One region of the Pseudomonas syringae pv. coryli str. NCPPB 4273 genome, then DNA from elsewhere that is predicted to be linked to it. Evidence: predicted binding sites of a transcription regulator. Region 1 holds the regulator's gene; each other region holds the start of a gene.
What was found. The regulator sigma-54, encoded in region 1, starts transcription at its own class of promoters, with help from an activator protein. The targets are predictions, from matches to a motif close to ANTGGCATNNANNTTGCTNT.

Region 1 (3,274 bases):
CGGTAGCGGCTTGCGGGACCAGCAGTACGAACAGCAGGTCAACCGGCGCGCCATCAATGGCGTCGAAATCCACGGGTGTAGCGAGGTGAATCACTGCACTGACAGGCTCGCTGCAGTCAGCGAGGCGGCAGTGGGGGATGGCAATACCGTTGCCAAAACCGGTCGAGCCCAGTTTTTCCCGGGCGACGAGGCTTGCGAATACCATGTCCGAAACCATGCCCGGCACTTCACGGCCGATCAGGTTGGCAATTTCTTCGAGTACACGCTTTTTGCTGCCACCCGGCACGTTCACGAGGGAGCGGCCGGGGGTCAGGATATTTTCGATTCGGATCATTAAATGGGCGTTAGCGAGCGGCCGCACCTTTGAGGATGCTTTGCTGCTTTTCCTTATGCTTGAGCAATTGTCGGTCTAGCTTGTCAGTGAGCAGGTCGATGGCAGCGTACATGTCATCATGTTCAGCATTGGCAACGACCTCTCCACCATGGATGTGCAACGTGGCTTCGATCTTCTGCTTGAGCTTTTCGACCGTCATCGTGACCTGCACGTTGGTAATCTTGTCAAAATGCCCTTCGAGCTTCTTGAGCTTGAGCTCAACGTATTCACGAAGGGGTTTGGTCACTTCCAGTTGGTGTCCACTGATGTTGACTTGCATACAGCTTTCTCCTTTGCCAGTGCATAAAGAGGCAGGCATGGCGCCTGCCACTGGAACGCTGTGGCTCGGCCTGCATCACATCAGTCGCTTACGCTCACTGGAAGGGGCGATCCCGAGAGACTCACGGTACTTGGCGACTGTGCGACGGGCTACTTGAATGCCTTGTGCCTCCAGTAAACCAGCGATCTTGCTATCACTCAACGGCTTTTTCTGATTTTCCGCCGCAACCAGTTTTTTGATGATTGCGCGAATTGCCGTGGACGAGCATTCACCGCCTTCGGAGGTGCTCACATGACTTGAGAAGAAGTATTTCAGCTCGTAAATGCCGCGTGGGGTGTGCATGAATTTCTGCGTGGTCACCCGCGAGATGGTCGATTCGTGCATGCCCACTGCCTCGGCAATATCGTGCAGCACGAGCGGCTTCATGGCCTCGTCGCCGTACTCGAGAAAACCGCGCTGATGTTCGACGATCTGCGTGGCGACCTTCATCAGCGTTTCGTTGCGGCTTTGCAGGCTCTTGATGAACCAGCGTGCTTCCTGCAACTGATTGCGCATGAAGGTGTTGTCTGCACTGGTGTCGGCGCGCCGCACGAAGCCCGCGTATTGCGGATTGACGCGCAGGCGCGGCACCGACTCCTGATTGAGTTCGACCAGCCAGCGTTCGTTGTCCTTGCGCACGATCACGTCCGGAATGACGTATTCGGCTTCGGTGGATTCGATCTGTGAGCCGGGACGCGGGTTGAGGCTCTGCACCAGCTCGATGACCTGGCGCAGCTCGTCTTCCTTGAGTTTCATGCGCCGCATCAGTTGGCCGTAGTCGCGGCTTCCGAGCAGATCGATGTAGTCGCTGACCAGGCGTTGTGCTTCCGTCAGCCAGGGCGTTTTTGCCGGTAGCTGGCGCAGTTGCAGCAGCAGGCATTCGCTCAGGTTGCGTGCGCCGATGCCAGCAGGTTCAAACTGCTGGATGCGGTGCAGTACCGCTTCGATCTCGTCGAGCTCGATGTCCAGCTCGGGGTCGAACGACTCGAGAATCTCATCGAGTGTCTCGTCGAGGTAACCCTGGTTGTTGATGCAGTCGATCAGCGTGACTGCCACCAGGCGGTCCTTGTCGGACATCGGCGCAACATTCAGTTGCCACAGCAGGTGGCTTTGCAGGCTTTCGCCGACAGAGGTGCGTGTGGTGAAGTCCCACTCGTCATCATCGTTGCTTGGCAGGCTGCTGGCGCTGGTCTGGTAGATGTCTTCCCAGGCCGTATCGACGGGCAGCTCGTTGGGAATGCGTTCGTTCCATTCGCCTTCTTCAAGGTTGTCCACGGTAGGCGCGGATTCCTGATAAGTCGGTTCCTGAACGTCGGGGTTGGGCTTTTGTTCGATGTTGTCGGCAAGCGGGTCGGAGTGGTCGAAGTCGTCGCCTTCTTCCTGCCGCTCCAGCATAGGGTTTGACTCCAGCGCCTCCTGGATCTCCTGCTGGAGATCCAGAGTGGAAAGCTGGAGTAAACGGATTGCCTGTTGCAGCTGCGGTGTCATCGTCAGCTGCTGGCCCATTCTCAAGACTAGCGATGGTTTCATGGCAGGGGCTAAACACCTTATTCGCCGGCGCGCATGCGCCATCTACTACAGGCGCCGTGGCGCCAACTTAAGCAAATTATATGCCTGAAACCTGTGCATTTGCCTAGAGTGGTATGACAAATAAAATCTTGTCAATACACTGCGTAGGCATCAATCGGCTGCGAAGCGCAAAGGGGCAGTCGATTAAAGGCGGAACTCGTGGCCGAGGTAGACCTCTTTCACCAGCTGATTCGCCAGAATGGTCTCGGAGTCGCCTTCCGCAATCAGCTGTCCATCGTTGACGATGTAGGCCATTTCGCAGATATCCAGCGTTTCCCGGACATTGTGGTCAGTGATCAGTACACCGATACCCTTGGCCTTGAGGTGGTGAATGATCTGCTTGATGTCGCCTACCGAAATAGGGTCGACACCTGCGAACGGTTCATCCAGGAGGATGAATTTCGGCGCGGTGGCCAGGGCCCGAGCGATTTCCACGCGGCGACGTTCACCACCCGACAGGCTCATGCCCAGGTTGTCGCGGATATGGGTAATGTGGAACTCCTGCAGCAGGCTTTCCAGTTCCTTGCGGCGCGCACCGGCATCGAGCTCCTTGCGGGTCTCGAGAATCGCCATGATATTGTCGGACACCGACAGCTTGCGGAAAATCGAGGCTTCCTGAGGCAGGTAGCCGATACCCGCGCGGGCGCGACCGTGCATGGGTTGATGGCTGACATCCAGATCGTCAATCAGCACACGACCCTGATCAGCCTGGACCAGACCCACGATCATGTAGAAGCAAGTGGTCTTGCCGGCGCCGTTCGGGCCCAGCAGGCCGACGATCTGGCCGCTGTCGATGGAGATGCTCACATCGCGCACGACCTGCCGGCTTTTGTAGCTTTTAGCCAGATGCTGGGCTTTGAGCGTCGCCATTTACTGGGCCTTCTGAGGTTGATCGGTTTTCTTTTTCGGCTGGATGACCATGTCGATACGCGGACGTGGTGTAGTCACCTTGGCGCCATTGGCCCGACCGGCGCTGACGACCTGTCTGACCGTGTCGTAGACGATCTTCTCGC
Region 2 (3,274 bases), on a different contig from region 1:
AAGCTGGAAAGCTTCCTGCAGACGGCCACCAAAAGCCTTCTGGACAACACGGCAGGTGTAGAAGCCAGCAAGAACCGCAACTGACGAATACTGACTCGTCCGGGCGACCGGCGAGTCGGATCAGTCAAGCGACAAGGGTCCTCGGCATTGACTGCGAGGGTCTTTTTTTTGCCCGAAATGCCTGGCCCTGCGGCGTAATCGGTTGAACGAATACGTGGACTGAAAGGTCCAGATCACATAAGCCAGAGTGCCTGGCTTCGTATGGGAGGCATTGATGAAACAGTGGACCATTGTGTATCTGGACAAGGATGGTGTGCGGCAGCACCTTGAGGCCGATTTTGAACAGCATCCCAGTGATGAGCAAGTTGCACGTCTACTGCGCAAGGGCCTGTATCCAGTGACTGATGAGCTGGATCTCAATGACCTTGATGGGCGTACTGATGATCCTACCGTGAAGACGCTCAAGGACCATAACAGTGTGCAGATCATTTCCATTACAGAAAAGTCGCCTGATCTGCGTTGATCAAAAACCTTTTCGTGGCAACCACTTGGCATCCGGCCCACGATGGGGCTACTCTGCAGATGAGGCTGTTCACGCAGCCTCTGACATCTCGATACCCGACCGGCGCCAAGCCAGGTCCGGTCAGCTACATGCTTGATTCCCCGCGTCGGATTATCTGTCGTGAGGTGGCCTCCGAAGACTCGGCGGTCGCTCTGGAAGAGTTGAAACTCTATCTATCGTTGCATAGGAGGACGTTTCATGAGCACAGCCTATCAAGAGGACATCAGCAGTAACGTACTGCGCCGCATGAAAGAAGGCGGTTTTGACTTCGCGCGAATCTATCCCATCGAGTTCTACGCCATCTTCCCGGACGAGGAACGGGCACGGCAGGCCGCAGAGCAATTTCGCGGCGAATCCCTCAACACTCAGGTAAACGTACGTGATGACGGCCATTGGCACCTGCAATTGAGCAAAGTCATGTATGCGACCTATGACGGCATTGGTGACTTCGAGCAGGATTTCCAGACGGTCATTTCACCTATGGACGGCGAAGTCGAGGGATGGGGCGTTACTCAGGAGATCAGAAGACTGCACGCTTGATGGCTGCGGATTGTCAGGTAACACACCACCGGCTGATTCGGGATACTTTCCGGATCGGCCGGTTGTGTTTCTGGTGCTTGTTCATGAACAGTGGTCAAAAAAAAGCCACTCAAACGAGTGGCGCAAAGGGAAGTCTGTTTAAAATCCGCAGGCATTTTTGGCTTGCTGGACAAAATATCGGTGGCGGCAAAAAAGGCTTTTGGTGCCCTGTTTGCTCGGTTGCTGTGGAGTGTGGCGAACTAATGTCGTTGGCGGAAATCAACTCTGACTATGCTGATCATAGATTTCACGGTTGAATGACGCTTCCGAATGAGGCGTGAAAGATTTGGCTTGGGCGTTTAATGCACAGGAATGGTGCGTAGAGCGTCGGGTGTTTACCTAACCTTTTGAAATCAAAGCGTTTATGCCGGTGGCACGGGCTTTGCGATGGTCTTGGTGTCCATGGTGACAAGGAGTACGGCATGATCCGCACCTTTTATGACGAGATGTACGATGCGGGCGGCGTAGTCCGTCCGCACTATCGGGAGTTCGCCCGCTGGCTGGGTGATACGCCTCCCGAACTTTTGGCTCAGCGCAGGCGCGAAGCCGATCTGCTGTTTCACCGTGCCGGGATCACGTTCACACTCTATGGTGATGAGCAGGGCACCGAGCGGCTTATCCCTTTCGATACCATCCCGCGCAGCATCCCGGCCAGCGAATGGCGGGTTGTCGAGCGTGGCTGCATTCAGCGCGTCAAGGCGCTGAACATGTTTCTGGCCGATCTGTATCACGACCAGCGGATTATCAAGGCCGGGATAATTCCCGCCGAACAGGTGCTGGCCAACGAGCAGTACCAGTTGGCAATGCAGGGCCTGAATCTGCACCGCGATCTGTACTCGCATATTTCCGGCGTCGATCTGGTGCGCGACGGTGACGGCACCTATTACGTGCTGGAAGACAATCTGCGCACCCCGAGCGGCGTGAGCTACATGCTCGAAGACCGCAAGATGATGATGCGCCTGTTCCCGGAGCTGTTTTCCGCGCAGCGCATTGCGCCGATCGACCACTACCCGAACCTGTTGCTCGACACGCTCAAGAGTTCCAGCCATCTGGACAACCCGAGTGTCGTGGTGCTGACGCCTGGCCGCTTCAACAGCGCCTTTTTCGAGCATGCGTTTCTGGCTCGCGAGATGGGCGTCGAACTGGTGGAAGGTGCCGATCTGTTTGTCCGCGATGACCGCGTGTTCATGCGCACCACCGACGGCCCGAAAGCCGTTGATGTGATCTATCGTCGTCTCGATGACGCATTCCTCGATCCGCTGGCCTTCAACCCTGATTCGATGCTGGGCGTCCCTGGGCTGCTGTCTGCCTATCGATCCGGCAACGTGGTGCTGGCTAATGCCATCGGTACCGGCGTCGCGGATGACAAGTCGGTTTACCCCTATGTCACCGACATGATTCGTTTCTATCTGGACGAAGAGCCGATTCTCAAGAACGTGCCGACCTGGCAGTGCCGCAAGCCGGAAGAGCTGTCCCATGTGCTGGCCAACCTCGGCGATCTGGTCGTCAAGGAAACCCAGGGCTCCGGTGGCTACGGCATGCTGGTCGGCCCCGCAGCGACCGCCGCCGAGATCGAAGCCTTCCGGGCACGCCTCAAGGCCAAGCCGCATGCGTACATCGCCCAACCCACCTTGTGCCTGTCGACCTGTCCGACCTTTGTCGAGAACGGCATCGCCCCGCGACATATCGATTTGCGCCCGTTTGTTCTGTCCGGTCGTGAAACCCGCGTTGTGCCTGGCGGGCTTACCCGAGTGGCCTTGCGTGAAGGTTCACTGGTGGTCAATTCGTCGCAGGGTGGCGGAACCAAAGACACCTGGGTGGTCGAGGATTAAGGATGCCTGCCAATGTTAAGTAGAACTGCCTCTGATCTTTTCTGGATGTCGCGTTACCTGGAGCGAGCGGAGAACCTCGCCCGCATGCTGGACGTGAGCTATTCGCTGTCGCTAATGCCGCAGGACGGGCGGGGCGACGGGCTGGATGAAATAGCCATGCCGTTGCTGATCACCGGCACCCTGGAAACCTATATCGAGCGTCATGGCGAGCTGCATGCCGAACGCATGCTGCACTTCTTTGCCCTGGACGCCACCAACCCGGCGAGCATCTACAGCTGCCTGGGCGCAGCGAGGGCCAGTG
Region 3 (3,274 bases), on a different contig from region 1:
CCGCCCAGTGCAGGCGCTGCGAACACACCGGTCAGGATCGCGCCGACGATACCGCCGATGCCGTGAACGCCGAACGCATCCAGGGAGTCGTCATAGCCCAGCTTGCGCTTGAGGCTGGTCGCGCAGAAGAAGCAGATCACGCCTGCTGCCAGACCGATGATCAGCGCGCCCATCGGGCCGACGGTACCGGCCGCAGGAGTAACGGCAACCAGGCCGGCAACCACACCAGAGGCAATACCCAGAGCACTTGGCTTACCGTGAGTCAGCCACTCGGCGAACATCCAGCCCAGTGCGGCGGCCGCAGTAGCGATTTGAGTGACCAGCATGGCCATGCCGGCAGTACCGTTGGCCGCAGCTGCGGAACCGGCGTTGAAGCCGAACCAGCCGACCCAGAGCATCGCGGCGCCGATCAGGGTGTAACCCAGGTTGTGCGGCGCCATCGGCGTGGTCGGGAAGCCTTTGCGCTTGCCAAGTACCAGGCACGCTACCAGACCGGCGACACCGGCGTTGATATGTACGACGGTACCGCCAGCGAAGTCCAGAACGCCCCAGTCCCACAGCAGGCCACCGACGCCGCCCCAGACCATGTGGGCGATTGGCGCGTAGACCAGAGTGAACCAGATACCCATGAACACCAGCATCGCGGAGAACTTCATGCGTTCTGCGAAAGCGCCGACGATCAGGGCAGGGGTGATGATCGCGAAGGTCATCTGGAAGGTGACGAACACCGCCTCAGGGAACAACGCAGCAGGACCGGTAATGCTTGCCGGCGTGATGCCTGCCAGGAACGCTTTACCCATACCGCCAAAGAAGGAATTGAAGTTGACGACGCCCGCTTCCATACCGGTTGTGTCAAACGCAATGCTGTAGCCGTAGACGACCCACAGGATGCTGATCAGACCGGTGATGGCGAAACACTGCATCATCACCGACAGAATGTTCTTGGAGCGAACCATACCGCCGTAGAACAGCGCGAGACCGGGGATGGTCATGAACAGGACCAGAGCGGTCGAGGTCAGCATCCATGCAGTGTCGCCAGAGTTCAGCACCGGCTCGGCCACTGGATCAGCCGCCAGGGCAAGACCAGGTAATGCGAGGGACAACAGGGCACCGAGCCCTGCGAATTGACGCAGAGTCATATTGTTTTCTCCTGGGGCGTTGGGTTTGGCGGCTTAAATAGCGTCTGTATCGGTCTCGCCGGTACGGATGCGGATGGCCTGTTCCAGATTGACCACGAAAATCTTGCCGTCACCGATCTTGCCAGTGTTGGCGGCCTTGGTTATGGCTTCGATGACACGATCCAGATCCTTGTCATCGATAGCGACATCGATCTTCACTTTGGGAAGGAAGTCGACGACGTATTCAGCACCGCGATAAAGCTCAGTGTGACCCTTCTGACGCCCGAAGCCTTTGACTTCAGTGACGGTGATGCCCTGCACGCCGATTTCAGACAACGACTCGCGAACGTCATCCAGTTTGAACGGCTTGATGATGGCAGTGACTAGCTTCATGAAAACTTTCTCCCGAATTTGGTGGACTTGCCCCAGGAAAACAAACCCGACTCAAGTCTAAGCGCAGTGTCTGGCTTTGTAACGTGCTGGCCGCCTGATCAGGCCAGACCAACTCCAGAAAACCGCTTCTGACGAAACACTTCCCCGCTCCGCCTGCCGCACTGCATTCGTCACAGCGACTGCATCAGTGCATGGGTCATAAGCCACTAAGCAGAAAGCTTGCCATCTCGTGAATATTCATTGAATACAGGCCCTTGGGCTGGTTTTGCGCGACCTGGCAGGGTCCATCATGGAGCTAATGCACAGCAATGGTGCTCATGTGCCCGTCACTGCGCTCCATAAGCGTGCATTGCGCACCCGGGATTGACTATAGACACTGCGTGTTACACTGCCGGCCTCTGATTCAGGAAAATCACCATGCTCGCGCCCAAAGCCTTTCTTGACGCTCTCAGCGGCCACGCCTCTCGCCTGTTCAATGGCGAAACGCCTGTACCACGCAGCGAATTCGAAACCCAGTTCAAGGCCCTGCTGCAAAGCGGCTTCAGCAAACTGGATCTGGTCAGCCGTGAAGAGTTCGACAGCCAGATGGCCGTCCTCGCCCGCACCCGCGCTCGTCTGGAAGCGCTGGAGGCCAAGATGGCCGAGCTGGAAGAGAAGGCTGGCGGTGTTGAAAAGACCGAGTAATTACTGGCCTGATACCTTCGCCGGTCGTCAGGCCATTGCGGTCAGACGACCTCGCTTCTGATCGCCTGTACCACCATGTTCGACAATCGCTCGGTCAGAGGATTGGGATTCGCCTCGTGTCTGTGCAGCGTCAGGGCTATCGAAGGCAGAGCCGGCAAACCCCGGTCTTCGGTATTCAGAACCTCAGTGCCCGACTGAAGACCAAGAGCCGTTCTGATGGTGTAGCCCAATCCAGCCTCGGTAGCCGCAGACAGGCCATTGAGACTCGAACTGGTAAAGGAAAGATGCCAGGGGATCCCCGCAAGATTCAACGCGTCAGTGGCCTTTGAATGGAAGGGGCAAGGCGCATCAAATGCAATCACAGGAAGCGGGTTGCCTGACTCGACTCGCCAGTCCAGATACCGGTGCGACGATCCGATCCATTGCATAGGCAGCTCTACGATCGTTTCTTGATACCCGTTCTTCTTGACACCCCCCCACGCCACCGCAAGGTCAAGCGAGCCGTTTTCGATGCGGTTCAGAAGATCGGCGTTACGTGCGATACGTGCCTCGACTCGAACATCCGGGTGGGCTCTGGCGAATCGTCCAAGCACTGTCGGCAGGAAACTGCCCAGGTCCTCCTGAAGCCCAAGGCGAACCCATCCTTTGAGCTTGAGCTCCGACACGGCCGTTATGGTCTCGTCGTTAAGACTCAAGAGCCGCTTGGAATAGTTGAGTAACACCTCGCCGGTGTCGGTCAACGCCAGCTTGCGTCCGGCTTTTTTGAAGAGTGGAGAGCCTGCCTGAGCTTCCAGTTTTTTCAATTGGGCACTAATGGCCGATGTGGAGCGGGCAAGTTTCTGCGCAGCCTTGGCAAAGCTGCCCAATTCGACCCCTGTTACAAAACTGCGCATGACATCTAAATCGAAATTCACCGGCCTCATAACCATCCTGCTTTTCGGGACGAACACGCAAAATAATTTGATATTCGAGACGATACTCTCATGAGAATCTTGCGACCCACAACCAATTAAATAGTGGGATTCTTATGACTGTCGATAACGGTCACCGCTGGAAAGTGCTTGGCGTCGGCGTAGCCG

Region 2: a site for sigma-54 is predicted at 1,511-1,530, ahead of P406_RS19230 (circularly permuted type 2 ATP-grasp protein). Genes of this name have one in related genera too.
Region 3: a site for sigma-54 is predicted at 1,719-1,738, ahead of glnK (P-II family nitrogen regulator). Genes of this name have one in related genera too.

Annotation. Positions count from the first base shown of each region.
Region 1 is NZ_AWQP01000073.1:84,660-87,933, forward strand. Features, by position in the region: gene ptsN (PTS IIA-like nitrogen regulatory protein PtsN) at 1-334, opposite strand, end outside; gene hpf (ribosome hibernation-promoting factor, HPF/YfiA family) at 345-653, opposite strand; gene P406_RS25465 (RNA polymerase factor sigma-54) at 729-2,222, opposite strand; gene lptB (LPS export ABC transporter ATP-binding protein) at 2,406-3,131, opposite strand; gene lptA (lipopolysaccharide transport periplasmic protein LptA) at 3,132-3,274, opposite strand, start outside.
Region 2 is NZ_AWQP01000048.1:58,489-61,762, forward strand. Features, by position in the region: gene P406_RS19215 (LTA synthase family protein) at 1-84, shown strand, start outside; gene P406_RS19220 (hypothetical protein) at 275-523, shown strand; gene P406_RS19225 (ribonuclease E inhibitor RraB) at 761-1,102, shown strand; gene P406_RS29460 (hypothetical protein) at 1,186-1,398, shown strand; gene P406_RS19230 (circularly permuted type 2 ATP-grasp protein) at 1,564-2,973, shown strand; gene P406_RS19235 (alpha-E domain-containing protein) at 2,986-3,274, shown strand, end outside.
Region 3 is NZ_AWQP01000034.1:13,849-17,122, reverse strand. Features, by position in the region: gene P406_RS14845 (ammonium transporter) at 1-1,139, opposite strand, end outside; gene glnK (P-II family nitrogen regulator) at 1,173-1,511, opposite strand; gene P406_RS14835 (accessory factor UbiK family protein) at 1,929-2,195, shown strand; gene P406_RS14830 (LysR substrate-binding domain-containing protein) at 2,237-3,118, opposite strand; gene P406_RS14825 (MFS transporter) at 3,223-3,274, shown strand, end outside.